DNA from 3 places in the Kitasatospora sp. NPDC007106 genome. Region 3 is predicted to be linked to each of the others. Evidence: riboswitches for the same ligand, from Rfam matches in the RefSeq annotation. Region 3 holds a riboswitch; each other region holds the start of a gene.
What was found. Region 3 has a riboswitch for cobalamin ahead of ABZ641_RS14195 (ribonucleoside-diphosphate reductase subunit alpha). Riboswitches for the same ligand answer to the same signal wherever they lie in the genome.

Region 1 (3,956 bases), on a different contig from region 3:
CCTGCGCGGACAGCAGCGCCAGGGTGCCGTACATCGCCGCGAACACGCCGCCGCGGTCGATGTCGCCGACCACCACCACCGGCAGGTTCGCCGCCGTGGCCAGGCCCATGTTGGCGATGTCCCGGTCCCGCAGGTTGATCTCCGCGGGCGAGCCGGCGCCCTCGCAGACCACCACCTCGTACCGGCTGCGCAGGTCCGCCAGGCACTCCAGCGCCCGCTCCAGCAGGACGGGCTTGCGCTCGCGGTAGTCCAGCGCCCCGACCTCGGCGACCGGCCGGCCGAGCAGCACCACCTGGCTGCGGCCGTCCGCCCCCGGCTTCAGCAGCACCGGGTTCATCGCCGCCTCCGGCGCCACCATGGCGGCCTGCGCCTGCATCGCCTGGGCGCGGCCGATCTCGGCGCCGTCCGCGGTGACGAAGGAGTTCAGCGACATGTTCTGCGCCTTGAACGGCGCCACCCGCACCCCCTGCCGGGCCAGCCACCGGCAGATCCCCGCCGTGACCACGCTCTTGCCCGCGTCCGAGGTCGTCCCTGCCACCAGCAGAGCCTTCGTCACGTGACACTCCCTTGCTTACGTGTGGCGCCGGCGGTGAGAACGGCCGCCCCGGCCGCAACGGCCGGCATTCCCGGGGCGCGAGTGGGCACGCCGGCCGCGACGGTGGGCATCCCGGGGGCGCCGACCAGTCCGGTGCGCCCGCGAGTGGCCCGTACTCCTCCCGCGCACCCGGCGACCCGCCGAACCGCCGTCATCGCTTCCTCCCCGGCTCACGGGCATCCCGCCCCCGACGTCCCCGTGCCAGGCCGGTGAGGCCGCGGGCGGCCGTGGTGACGGCCAGGGCCAGGATGCCGACGCGGCGGGAGAGGCGGCAGGCGCGTTCGATGTCCGCGACGGCGACCGGACGGAGTTCGGCGCCGAGGACGGGGCGGTGCTCGACCCGCTCGCCGTACCGCAGGGTGCCGCCGAGGCGGACGCCGAGGCCGCCGGCGAAGGCCGACTCGGCCTGTCCGGCGTTGGGGCTGGGGTGTGACGACCCGTCGCGCCGCCAGACCTTCCAGGCGGCCCGCGGGTGCTCCGCGGCGGCGACGGTCAGCAGCGCGGTGAGCCGGGCGCCCGGCCAGCCCGCCACGTCGTCGAGCCGGGCGGAGGCCCAGCCGAAGCGCAGGTGGCGGGGCGAGCGGTGGCCCACCATCGCGTCCAGGGTGTTGACGGCCCGGAAGGCCAGCAGCCCGGGGGTGCCCGCCAGCGCGCCCCAGGTGAGGGCGTTGACGACCGCGTCGGCGGTGTTCTCGGCGACGGACTCGACGACGGCGCGGGCGATCTGCTGCTCGTCCAGGGCGCTCGGGTCGCGCCCGCACAGGTGGGGGAGCCGCCCGCGGGCGGCGGCGAGGTCGCCGGCCTCCAGGGAGCGGCCGATCGCGCGGGCCTCCCGGGTGAGCGAGGTGCCGCCGAGGACCGTCCAGGCGGCGGCCGCGGCGAGCGCGGCGCGGGCCGCGGGACAGCCCCGCAGCGCGTGGTCGGCGAGGGCGGCCCCGGCCGCGACGGCGCCCACGCTCAGCGCGGTGAAGGCGGTGCCGGCGCCCCGGTGGTCGCGCCAGAGCCGGCGCTCCAGGCGTCCGGCGGCGCTGCCGAAGAGGGCGACCGGGTGGCCGCGGCGGGGGTCGGCGAGGGCGGTGTCGGCGAGGTGGCCGGCCACGGCGCCCAGCAGGTAGGGGGCGGAGCTCAGACGGGCCACGGCCCGGCTCCCCGGTCGGGGCGCAGCGGTGACCGCTGGGCAGCCTGCATGGCGTGCGTGTCCTCACTCAGGGTCCGCGCCCTGGATCGACGAACCGGCGGCGAGAGTCTCCTGGCTTCCGGGTCCGGCGCGCGCTCGGGCCTTCCAGCGGCCCTGTGGCGGACCGCCGTGACCGTGCAAGGTCGAGCGTGCTCCCCGGTGACAGTGGCGGGACCGCGCCGGATTCGCACCGGCTTCCTCTGCATGCCTCCGTATGGCCCCGAGATCCCATCACGCGCTCCGACCACCAGTCAACAAAGCCTCCGGAGGGCTTGGTCACACTCCGTCGCCGGATTCCGTCGCCGCCCGCCCCGTACGATCCTCCAGCGCCGGGCGGTTCCGCCGGGGCCGGGTTCGTGCGTTCGGCGTGTGGGTGGTGCCGCGCGGGCGCCCGTACGTTCTTGTCGCATGCGACGCAGACCGTCCGCACCGCCTCCGGTGCCGTTCTCCCCGCCGGCCGCGCGGGCGCACCGCGCCGGGCTCGGCCTGAGCCCGGAGCAGGTCGCCGAGGCCATGGCCGCGCACGGTGTCCGGCTGCTGCCCTCGCACGTGGCGGCCTGGGAGGCCGGTGAGTTCCTCCCGTCGGAGGAGGAGTTCATCGCGCTCTCCCGCGCCCTGTGGTGCCCGCCCGCCCAGCTGATGGGCGTCGCGCCGGCGACCCTGCGGGACTTCCGGCTGGCCCGGGAGCTCACCCGGGAGCAGGCCGCGCACCGGATCGGGGTGGGTGCGGCGACCTACGCGAGGGCCGAGGCCACCGGACGCTGGGACGCGGACGGCGAGCAGGGCCTGGCGCTGGCGCACGTGCTCGGGCTGCCGCTGCGGGTGCTGGTCCGGGTGACCGGGCGTCAGGACGACCTGGACCGGCGGCTGCGCCAGGTGGTGGACGGCCGCTGGCAGGCGCAGCTGCGGGAGGTGGGCCGGATCGTGCCCGTCCCGCACGACCTGCTGGGCGGGGTGCTGGCCGAGTTGCAGGACGAGTACCTCGTCCCCGGGCACTGGGGCTCGTCGGTGCCGGACGCCGCCCGTCCGCCGGCCCGGCCGCTCGCGGAGCGGTTCTGGGAGCTGCTGGCCCGCCGGGGCACCGACGTGCCGGTCTGAGCCGCCCGGACGGACCCGCCCGGACGGACCCGCCCGGGTGGCCCGCTCCCGGGCCGGGGCGTGGACTGGGATCGCCATGTCCGTGCCGCCACACCGGGAGCGCCATGCGTTGGGGAACCGCCGCGATCGTCGCGGCCGCCGCCGTCGGGACGGGTGCCGCGGCACTGCTGATCGGCCGCCGGGTGTCCGAACGGGCCGTCCGGCCCGGGTTCGCGGGAGCCTTCGCGGCCGCCGGGCAGGCGGGCGGACCGGGCATCCGGGTGCAGGAGCTGGCCGCGGACCGCGTCATGCTCACCCGCAGCGTGGAGACCGAGCGCCCCGGCCGCTACGCCCTGGAGTGGGCCGGGGGCGGGCACGCGGTGGTCGGCGACGTGCTGGCCACCGGGCCGCAGAGCGTCACCCGCCGGCTGCTCGCCACCGGCGCCGGCTCGCTGTACAGCGGGACGGAGGTCCGGGTGACCGCCCGGGTGCACCTCGGCGACCCGGCCTCCGCGCTCGGCCTGGACTTCACCCCGAGCGACGTCGAGGGCGAGCTCGGCCCGATGCCGGCCTGGTACCTGCCGGGCATCCGCGGGCTGTGGGCGGTCCTGGTGCACGGCCCGGGCGCCGACCGGCAGCAGGCCCTCCCGGTGCTGCCGCTGCTGCACGCGCTGCGGCTGCCCGTGCTGGTGGTCACCCACCGCGGCGACGCGGGCGCCCCGGCCTCCCCGGACGGCCTCGGGCACTTCGGCGAGACCGAGTGGCGGGACGTCGACGCCGCCGTCCGCCTCGCGCAGGCGAACGGCGCCGGCCGGATCGTGCTCTTCGGCTGGTCGCTCGGCGCGACGATGGCGCTGCACACCGCGGCCCGCTCGGCCTGGCGGGAGTCGATCGCCGGCCTGGTGCTGGACTCGCCGGTGCTGGACTGGCCGACGACCGTCCGCCAGGAGGCCGCCCGGGCCGGGGTGCCCGCCCCGCTCGCCGAGCTCGGCGCGCTGGCCGCCGAGGGCCGCACCAAGGTCGACCTGGCCGGCTTCGCCCGGCTGGCCGACGGCACCGACCTGAACGTGCCGACCCTGCTGCTGCACAGCCCCGTGGACGCGGTGG
Region 2 (3,956 bases), on a different contig from region 3:
GGACGAGGCCGAGGCCCACGGCAAGCACCTCTTCCTCGGCTTCGGCGAGGACTGGCTGCACGTCCACCTCGGGCTGTACGGCGGCTTCACCTTCGGCAGCGGCGGCGCCCCGGCGCCGGTCGGCGAGGTGCGGCTGCGGATGGCGAACGACGAGGGCTGGGCCGACCTGCGCGGCCCCAACACCTGCGAACTCCTCGACCCCGCGGCGAAGGAGGCCGTCCACGCCCGGCTCGGCCCGGACCCGCTGCGCCCCGACGCCGATCCGGACGCCGCCTGGCGGCGGGTGGCCCGCAGCTCCACCACCGTCGCCGCGCTGCTGATGGACCAGAAGGTGCTGGCCGGCGTCGGCAACGTGTACCGCGCCGAGGTGCTCTTCCGCCTCGGCATCAGCCCGCACCGCGAGGGCCGCAGGGTCACCCGCGAGGAGTGGGACGCGATCTGGGCCGACCTGGTCGCCCTGATGCACGCGGGCGTCGGCGCGGGCCGGATCGACACCGTCCGGCCGGAGCACACGCCGGAGGCGATGGGCCGGCCGCCGCGGGTCGACGACCACGGCGGCGAGGTGTACGTCTACCGCCGCACCGACATGCCCTGCCTGATCTGCGGGACACCGGTGCGCACCGAGTCGCTGGCGGCCCGCAACCTCTTCTGGTGCCCCGGCTGCCAGCGGCGCTGAGCGCGGCCCTGCCCGGCCGTCGGCCGGGCAGGGCGACGGTCCGTCAGCCGCGCGGCAGCACCATGGACTGCACCTGGGGCAGCTTGCGCCAGTCGCTGGAGACGATGCTGGCGTGGGCGGCCGCGAGCTGGGTCACCCGGGCCCGGGCCTGGTCGGCCGTGGGGTCGGTGGAGCTGATGGCGGGCGCCACGTTGTGGGCGTCGGTCATGACCAGCAGGTAGTGCCGGGCGTCGTACCAGCCGGTGTCGATGCCGCCGACGTACGCCGAGGCGTCGCCGTCGAAGACCACGAACCAGGGCCGGATGCTGGCCTCGCCGTAGGCGTTGCGCGGGTCGCCGGAGACGGCGCCGTGCACCACCGGGAAGACCTGGGCCTGGCCGGCCCTGCCGGCCGCCGCGAGGTCGCGCAGGTAGCGGCTGTACTCGACGTCGGTGTGCAGGGTGTCGAAGGGGTTGCCCTCCTCGACGGTGCCGGGGATGACGTCCACCAGGACCCGGCCGGCGAGGGCGTCGCGGGTCGGCCAGTTGCCGGCCTTCGCGGCCTCGTCGAGGTTCGGGTAGCTGCCGCCGCCGGGCTTGGCGAGCAGGTCGGCGGGGCGGAAGACGGCGCTGCCGAGGTGGGCGGCTATCAGGGCGTCCAGCTGGGCCGGGCCCATGCCGCGGTTGGCGGCGAACCCGCCCTTGAGCTCCAGCTTGACGACGAGCGGGCCGCTCGACGGGTGGGCGGCGAGCCAGATCCGCAGGTCGTCGAGGCAGTACTCGAGGTTCTTGTTGGTGCCGCCGCTGTACAGCGTCGCCGGGCCGGTGGCGGCGGTGCAGTTGTTGGCGTTGCCGAGCGGGTTGGAGTGGCTGACCTTCCACTCCTTGGTGACGGTGTCCGTCCACGCGTCGAGCTCGATCATGCCGGTGCCGGTGTCCAGGCTCTGCGCGAGGAAGGGGAAGGCGGCCGGGTCGTAGGTGTTGTGGATCCCGACGGCGGTGGCCGAACCGAACGGCAGGCCGCCGCCGGTGGCGGCGCCGGACTGGTGCGCGGGGAGCAGGGTGGCGGCCGCGGCCAGCAGCCCCACGGCGAACGTACGGCGAAGCTTCACGGGTGTCTCCTCGTCAGGAGCCTGGGGACGGCGGGCCGGACGGACCGCCTCCGGAAGCATGGGCCACCGGAACGGCTTCGAGGTGACATGACAAGAAAACTTGGCTGAAGCTGACCCCCCGTCCCGCTGACAAACCGTCAGGAAGCCCTCATTCCGTGCAGGGGGCCGTACCGTGCAGGGGTTCCTGCCGTGCGGGCGGTCGTTCCGAGCGGGCGCTCAGTCGGCGCGCCCCAGCACCCCGTGCTCCAGCACCTCGGCCACCGCGGTGTCGGTCAGCCGGTAGCGCACCACCCGGCCGTCCCGCTCGCCCTCGACCACGCCCGCGGCGCGCAGCAGCCGCAGCGCCTGGGAGACCGCCGGATCGCGCATCCCGGTGGCCAGCGCCAGGTCGGTGACGGCCAGCGGTCCGGTGGTGTGCAGGGCGAGCAGCAGCGCGAGCCGCCCCGGGTCGGCGAGCAGGCCGAACACCTCCGCCCAGGCCCGGACCCGCCCGGTGTCGCCGATCCCGGCGATCGCCTCGCAGACCCGGTGCCCGTCGATGGTGCGGTGGCCTGCGCGATCGGCGGGGAGGAGGTGCATGGCGGCATTCTCGCAGGCCCACCGGCCGTGATCTACGACACCTGCGCGGTTGTGCAGGCTTGCAGCTGTCGGTCCGTCACCCCTACGGTGGAGCAGCCGTGGTGTTCGGGAAGACCGGTGCAGGACCTCAGGGTCCGAGTCCGGAGCGGCCCTCGCCACTGTGAACGGGGAGTCAATCCGTACCCCTCGCGGGTCACTGGGCGCAGGCGCGCCCGGGAAGGCCGGGTACGGGCACCGTCAGAACCTCCCCGTGAGCCAGGAGACCGGCCACGGCACCTCACGACGTCATTCCACGAGGTGCTGGAGCGTGAACCGCAGATGACCCTGCCCGCAACCGGTACGGCCGCGCCGCCGACCGCCCCCGGCCTGCCCGCCTTCCGCTGGCGCCGGGAGGACACCCTCCGCACGGCCGGCCTGCTGGCGGTCATCCTGGCGATGCACGTGGCCGCCTTCGGCACGCTCTTCCTGCTGGTCGTGCCGGAGCGCTACGAGGTCGGCACCCAGGTCTTCGGCGCCGGACTCGGCATCACCGCCTACACCCTGGGCATGCGGCACGCCTTCGACGCCGACCACATCGCCGTGATCGACAACACCACCCGCAAGCTGATGGCCGACGGCCGGAGACCGGTCTCGGTGGGCTTCTGGTTCGCCCTCGGCCACTCGTCGATGGTGGTGCTGATGGCCGCCCTGGTCGCGGGCGGCGCCCAGCTGGCCGGGGTGCTGATGGACGACGGCTCGACCACCCACCAGGTGCTCGGCACCATCGGCACCACCGCCTCCGGCGCCTTCCTCTACCTGATCGCCGCGCTCAACCTGGCGGCCCTGCTCGGCATCCTGCGGGTCTTCCGGGCGATGCGGGCCGGCACCTTCGACGAGGCGGAGCTCGAACGGCAGCTCGACTCGCGCGGGCTGATGAACCGCGTCCTGCGCCGCGCCACCCGCTCGATCTCCCGCCCCGGCCAGATGTTCCCGGTCGGCATGGTGCTGGGCCTCGGCTTCGACACCGCCACCGAGGTGACGCTGATGGTGATGGCCGGTTCGGGCGCCGCGGCGGGCCTGCCCTGGTACGCGATCGTCTGCCTGCCGCTGCTGTTCGCCGCCGGGATGAGCCTGTTCGACACCCTCGACGGCACGTTCATGAACTTCGCCTACCAGTGGGCGTTCTCCAACCCCGTCCGCAAGGTGTTCTACAACCTCGCCATCACCGGCCTGTCGATCGCGGTGGCCTTCGTCATCGGCACGATCGAGCTCGTCGCGGTGCTGCACGACAAGCTGGGCCTGAGTGACCCGGTGAGCGGCTGGATCGCCGGACTCAGCCTGGACAACGTCGGCTTCGTCATCGTCGGCCTGTTCGTGGTGGTGTGGGCGGCGGCGATCGGCTACTGGCGGATCGCCCGGGTCGAGCAGCGCTGGACGCCCGGCGGGGCGGCCTGAGGTGGCCCGCGGGCGGCCGCCCCGAACGGCGGACGGGGTGTCAGCCCGCCGCCAGCAGCAGCGTGCCCGCCACCGCGAGGCCCGCGCCGAGCAGTTGGACGCGCCGCAGCCGCTCCTTGAGCAGCCCCCGGGCCATCAGCGCGGTGACCACGGGGTAGAGCGAGGCCAGCACCGCGG
Region 3 (3,956 bases):
GGTCGGCGACGTCGGAGTGCAGGTCCACCTCCTCCACCGTCCAGGTGTTCTTGATGGCGTCGCGGTACCGGTCGTAGAACGACGGGTAGCGCATCGGGCGCAGCGTCAGCTCGAAGCCCGGGTCGAGCAGCATCTTCTGGCGGTCTTCGGTGCTCACTGGCAGGCCTCGCAGGACTCGGGGTTCTCCAGGGAGCAGGCGATGGCGTCCTGCTCGGCCTGGCTCATGGTCGGCGCGGGCACCGGCACGGCGGCGCGGGCGCCCGTGGCGGCCTGCGCGATCCGGGTGGCCGGGCGCGACCGCAGGTAGTACGTGGTCTTCAGGCCGACCTTCCAGGCGTACGCGTACATCGAGCTGAGCTTGCCGATGGTCGGCGCCGCCATGAAGAGGTTCAGCGACTGGCTCTGGTCGATGTACGGCATGCGGGCCGCGGCCAGGTCGATCAGCGCGCGCTGGGGCAGCTCCCAGGCCGTGCGGTACAGCGAACGGACCTCGGCGGGCAGCCAGTTGAGGTCCTGCACCGAGCCGTTGGTCTCGCGCAGCGCGTCCCGGGTCTGCTGGTCCCAGACGCCGAGCTCCTTGAGCTCGCGCACCAGGTACGGGTTGACCTGGAGGAACTCGCCGGAGAGCGTCTCGCGCTTGAACAGGTTGGACACCTGCGGCTCGATGCACTCGTACACGCCGGCGATGGAGGCGATGGTGGCGGTCGGCGCGATCGCCAGCAGCAGCGAGTTGCGCAGGCCGGTCTCGGCGATCCGGGCGCGCAGCGCGTCCCAGCGCTCCGTCCACTGCGGGGCGGCGGCACCGAAGTGGTCGATGTGCAGCTCGCCGCGGGCCGCGCGGGTCTCGCCGTACGCCTCGTGGCGGCCGAACTGCTCGGCGAGGTCCGCGGAGCGCTCGTAGGCGGTGAGCATGATGCGCTCGGAGATCAGGGTGGAGAGGGTCTTCGCCTCGGCGGAGTCGAAGTCGATCCGCAGCTGGAAGAAGACGTCCTGCAGGCCCATCACGCCGAGGCCGACCGGCCGCCAGCGGGAGTTGGAGGTGCCCGCCTCGGTGGTCGGGTAGAAGTTGATGTCGATGACCCGGTCGAGGAAGGTCACCGCGGTGCGGACGGTGGCGTCCAGGCGCTCCCAGTCCATCGCGTTCAGCAGGTCGGCGGCGGTGGCGCCGGCGGCCACGTGGGCGCCCAGGTTCACCGATCCGAGGTTGCAGACGGCCGTCTCGGAGTCGTCGGTGACCTCCAGGATCTCCGTGCACAGGTTGGAGGAGTGCACGGTGCGGCCGGGCAGCGCGGTCTGGTTGGCGGCCCGGTTGGAGGCGTCCTTGAAGGTCATCCAGCCGTTGCCGGTCTGCGCCAGGGTGCGCATCATCCGGGCGTACAGGGTCTGCGCCGGGATGGTGCGGACGGCCTTGCCGGCCTGCTCGGCCTTGCGGTACGCCTCGTCGAAGTCGGCGCCCCACAGGTCGACCAGCTCGGGCACGTCGGCGGGGGAGAACAGCGACCAGTCCTCGTTGGCGTTCACCCGGCGCATGAACTCGTCCGGGATCCAGTGCGCCAGGTTGAGGTTGTGGGTGCGCCGGGCCTCCTCGCCGGTGTTGTCGCGGAGCTCCAGGAACTCCTCGATGTCGGCGTGCCAGGTCTCCAGGTAGACGCAGGCCGCGCCCTTGCGGCGGCCGCCCTGGTTGACCGCGGCGACCGAGGAGTCCAGGGTGCGCAGGAACGGCACGATGCCGTTCGACTGGCCGTTGGTGCCGCGGATCAGGCTGCCGCGGGAGCGGATCCGCGAGTAGGACAGGCCGATGCCGCCGGCGTGCTTGGACAGCCGGGCGATCTGCGCGTAGCGGTTGTAGATCGAGTCCAGGTTGTCCAGCGGCGAGTCCAGCAGGTAGCAGGACGACATCTGGGGGTGCTTGGTGCCGGAGTTGAACAGCGTCGGAGAGGACGTCAGGTACTCCAGACGGCTCATCAGCCGGTAGAGCTCGGCCACCTCGGCCACCGACTTCTCGGTGTCGCCGACCGCGAGACCGGCCGCCACGCGCAGCAGGAAGTACTGCGGGGTCTCGACCACCTTGCGGGTGATCGGGTGGCGCAGCAGGTAGCGGGACTGCACGGTGCGCAGGCCGAAGTACTCGAAGCGGTCGTCGCCCTGCAGGTCGACCAGCGCGTCGAAGGCGGCCGCGTGCTTGGCCACGAACGCGGCCGTGGTGTCGCCGATCAGGCCCTCGGCGTGGCCGACGGCGATCGAGGCGGCGAAGGTGACCGCGCCCTGGGAGACCGCCTCGTCGCGGATCTCCAGCGCCAACAGGCGGGCCGCGAGCTTCGAGTACTGCGGGTCCTCGGCGATCATCGACGCGGCGGCCTCCACGGCCAGCCCGCGGAGCTCGGCGAAGTCCGAACCGGCGTGGCGGCCGCGCAGCGCGGCGGCGGCGACGTGGCCGGGGTCCACCTGGGGGAGGTCGGTGCTGCGGTCGGTGAGCAGCCGGAGCAGCGCGGCACCGGGGTCGGGCCGGTCGTTGTCGGCGGATCCCTGGGAGGGCAGGGTGACTGAGGCAGCGACGGTCAAGGCGCACTCTCTCCTGTGGCGGCAGCGGACGCTTCGGACACCCCCGGGCCGGGGGCCGGGGGCGCGTCCGGGCATGCGCGTGGCAGGGGAGACCGGCACCGCCCGACCGTGTCGGGGGTGCGCGTCGCCACCCGGCCCACCCGCGAGGCCCGGACGTACAGCTGTGCTTCATGGCATCTGCGGGGAAGCCGGTGGCACACCGTCGGCAGGCCCTCGGACTGCGCGGGCCCGGGCGTTCACGGGCCTGCTCACCGTTGCGGGGCAGTCCCGGACTCGCACCGGGTTCCCCTGCGTCGACAGCGAGAGTGAGCATACATGTTGTGGTGTCTCCCTGATGTACCCCCATATCTTGTGCACGCAGCGTGTCGCGTCCGTGGCTACGACGGCCTCGCCGAACGGGCCGTGCACACTTCGGGCACACCCGACCCACCCGTCGCCCCCGCGCTCCGCTCACGGAACGGCCACCGCCGCGGGAGTCTGCGGGCCCGATGGCCTACGATCTGCAGTCATGAGTGACGGTACGGGGGTGCCGCCCGGTTCTACGGGTCGGCCCGGAGCCCAGGGGATCGGCGAATCCCGCGGAGCGAGGACCGCCGGCTCTGCGGCTAGACCCTTTCCGCCGTGACCAAGTCCCTTTCCGCCGCGGCGGGGTGGCCGCTGTGCCGCCGGTCCTGGCTCCGGTGCGGTGTCGGGCTCACCCTGACCGCCTGCCTCTGCAACTCGCCGATGGCTCCGGGGCGGTTCGAGGGCGGCTCGATCGGGTGATGCCATCGGCATCGGCATCGGCTCGGCACCGTCGCCGACGGGTGCTTCCGCCCGGCTCGTCGAGTTCACGTGCGGGTGCGGGTGTCGGTGTGGTCGGGCTCCGGTCGAACGAATCGTTCGGGGCGAGTCACGTCAGAACGTCAGGGCATAGACCATCAGGTCGATGCCGGGCATCGGGGCCCAGTCGCGCTCGGGGGCACGGCGGAAACCGAGCCGTTCGTACACCCGGTGGGCGTCCGTCATGTCCGGGCGGGTGGAGAAGGCCATACCGGTCAGGCCGAGTTCGCGGCTGCGGTCCATCGCGGCCCTGACGAGGGCCGAGCCGACTCCGCGGCCGCGGGCGGCCCGGGCGACCGCCAGCATCCGGATCTCGCCCTCGTCCGGCTGCGAGATGTCGGCCCAGGCCGTACCGCCGACCGCGAAGGTCACGCAGCCGAGCACATGCTCGTCCCGGCCGTCGACGGCGACGAGGAGCTCGGCCTCCTCGCTGCGGCGGCGGGTGTCGCGGAGGAGCCCTGCGTACGGCCCTTCGGCGAGGCTGTAGCCGTCACCGACGTAGACCTCGACCGAGAGCTCGCCGGCCGGTTCGAGATCCCGTTCGCGGGCACGGCGGATGACGACGTCCATCC

Region 1: another riboswitch for cobalamin. It lies ahead of ABZ641_RS17520 (cobalamin biosynthesis protein); the one in region 3 lies ahead of ABZ641_RS14195 (ribonucleoside-diphosphate reductase subunit alpha).
Region 2: another riboswitch for cobalamin. It lies ahead of ABZ641_RS17130 (HoxN/HupN/NixA family nickel/cobalt transporter); the one in region 3 lies ahead of ABZ641_RS14195 (ribonucleoside-diphosphate reductase subunit alpha).

What each region holds. Positions count from the first base shown of each region.
Region 1 covers NZ_JBEYFP010000198.1:2,190-6,145, forward strand. The annotation lists gene ABZ641_RS17515 (cobyric acid synthase) at 1-556, opposite strand, end outside; gene ABZ641_RS17520 (cobalamin biosynthesis protein) at 747-1,724, opposite strand; cobalamin riboswitch at 1,838-1,974, opposite strand; gene ABZ641_RS17525 (transcriptional regulator) at 2,181-2,870, shown strand; gene ABZ641_RS17530 (alpha/beta fold hydrolase) at 2,975-3,956, shown strand, end outside.
Region 2 covers NZ_JBEYFP010000189.1:73-4,028, reverse strand. The annotation lists gene ABZ641_RS17145 (DNA-formamidopyrimidine glycosylase family protein) at 1-676, shown strand, start outside; gene ABZ641_RS17140 (phosphatidylinositol-specific phospholipase C domain-containing protein) at 720-1,766, opposite strand; gene ABZ641_RS17135 (metalloregulator ArsR/SmtB family transcription factor) at 1,983-2,345, opposite strand; cobalamin riboswitch at 2,428-2,632, shown strand; gene ABZ641_RS17130 (HoxN/HupN/NixA family nickel/cobalt transporter) at 2,664-3,779, shown strand; partial or broken gene ABZ641_RS17125 (EamA family transporter) at 3,820-3,956, opposite strand, start outside.
Region 3 covers NZ_JBEYFP010000131.1:4,873-8,828, forward strand. The annotation lists gene ABZ641_RS14190 (ribonucleotide-diphosphate reductase subunit beta) at 1-133, opposite strand, end outside; gene ABZ641_RS14195 (ribonucleoside-diphosphate reductase subunit alpha) at 154-2,538, opposite strand; cobalamin riboswitch at 2,749-2,892, opposite strand; gene ABZ641_RS14200 (hypothetical protein) at 3,184-3,327, shown strand; gene ABZ641_RS14205 (GNAT family N-acetyltransferase) at 3,460-3,954, opposite strand.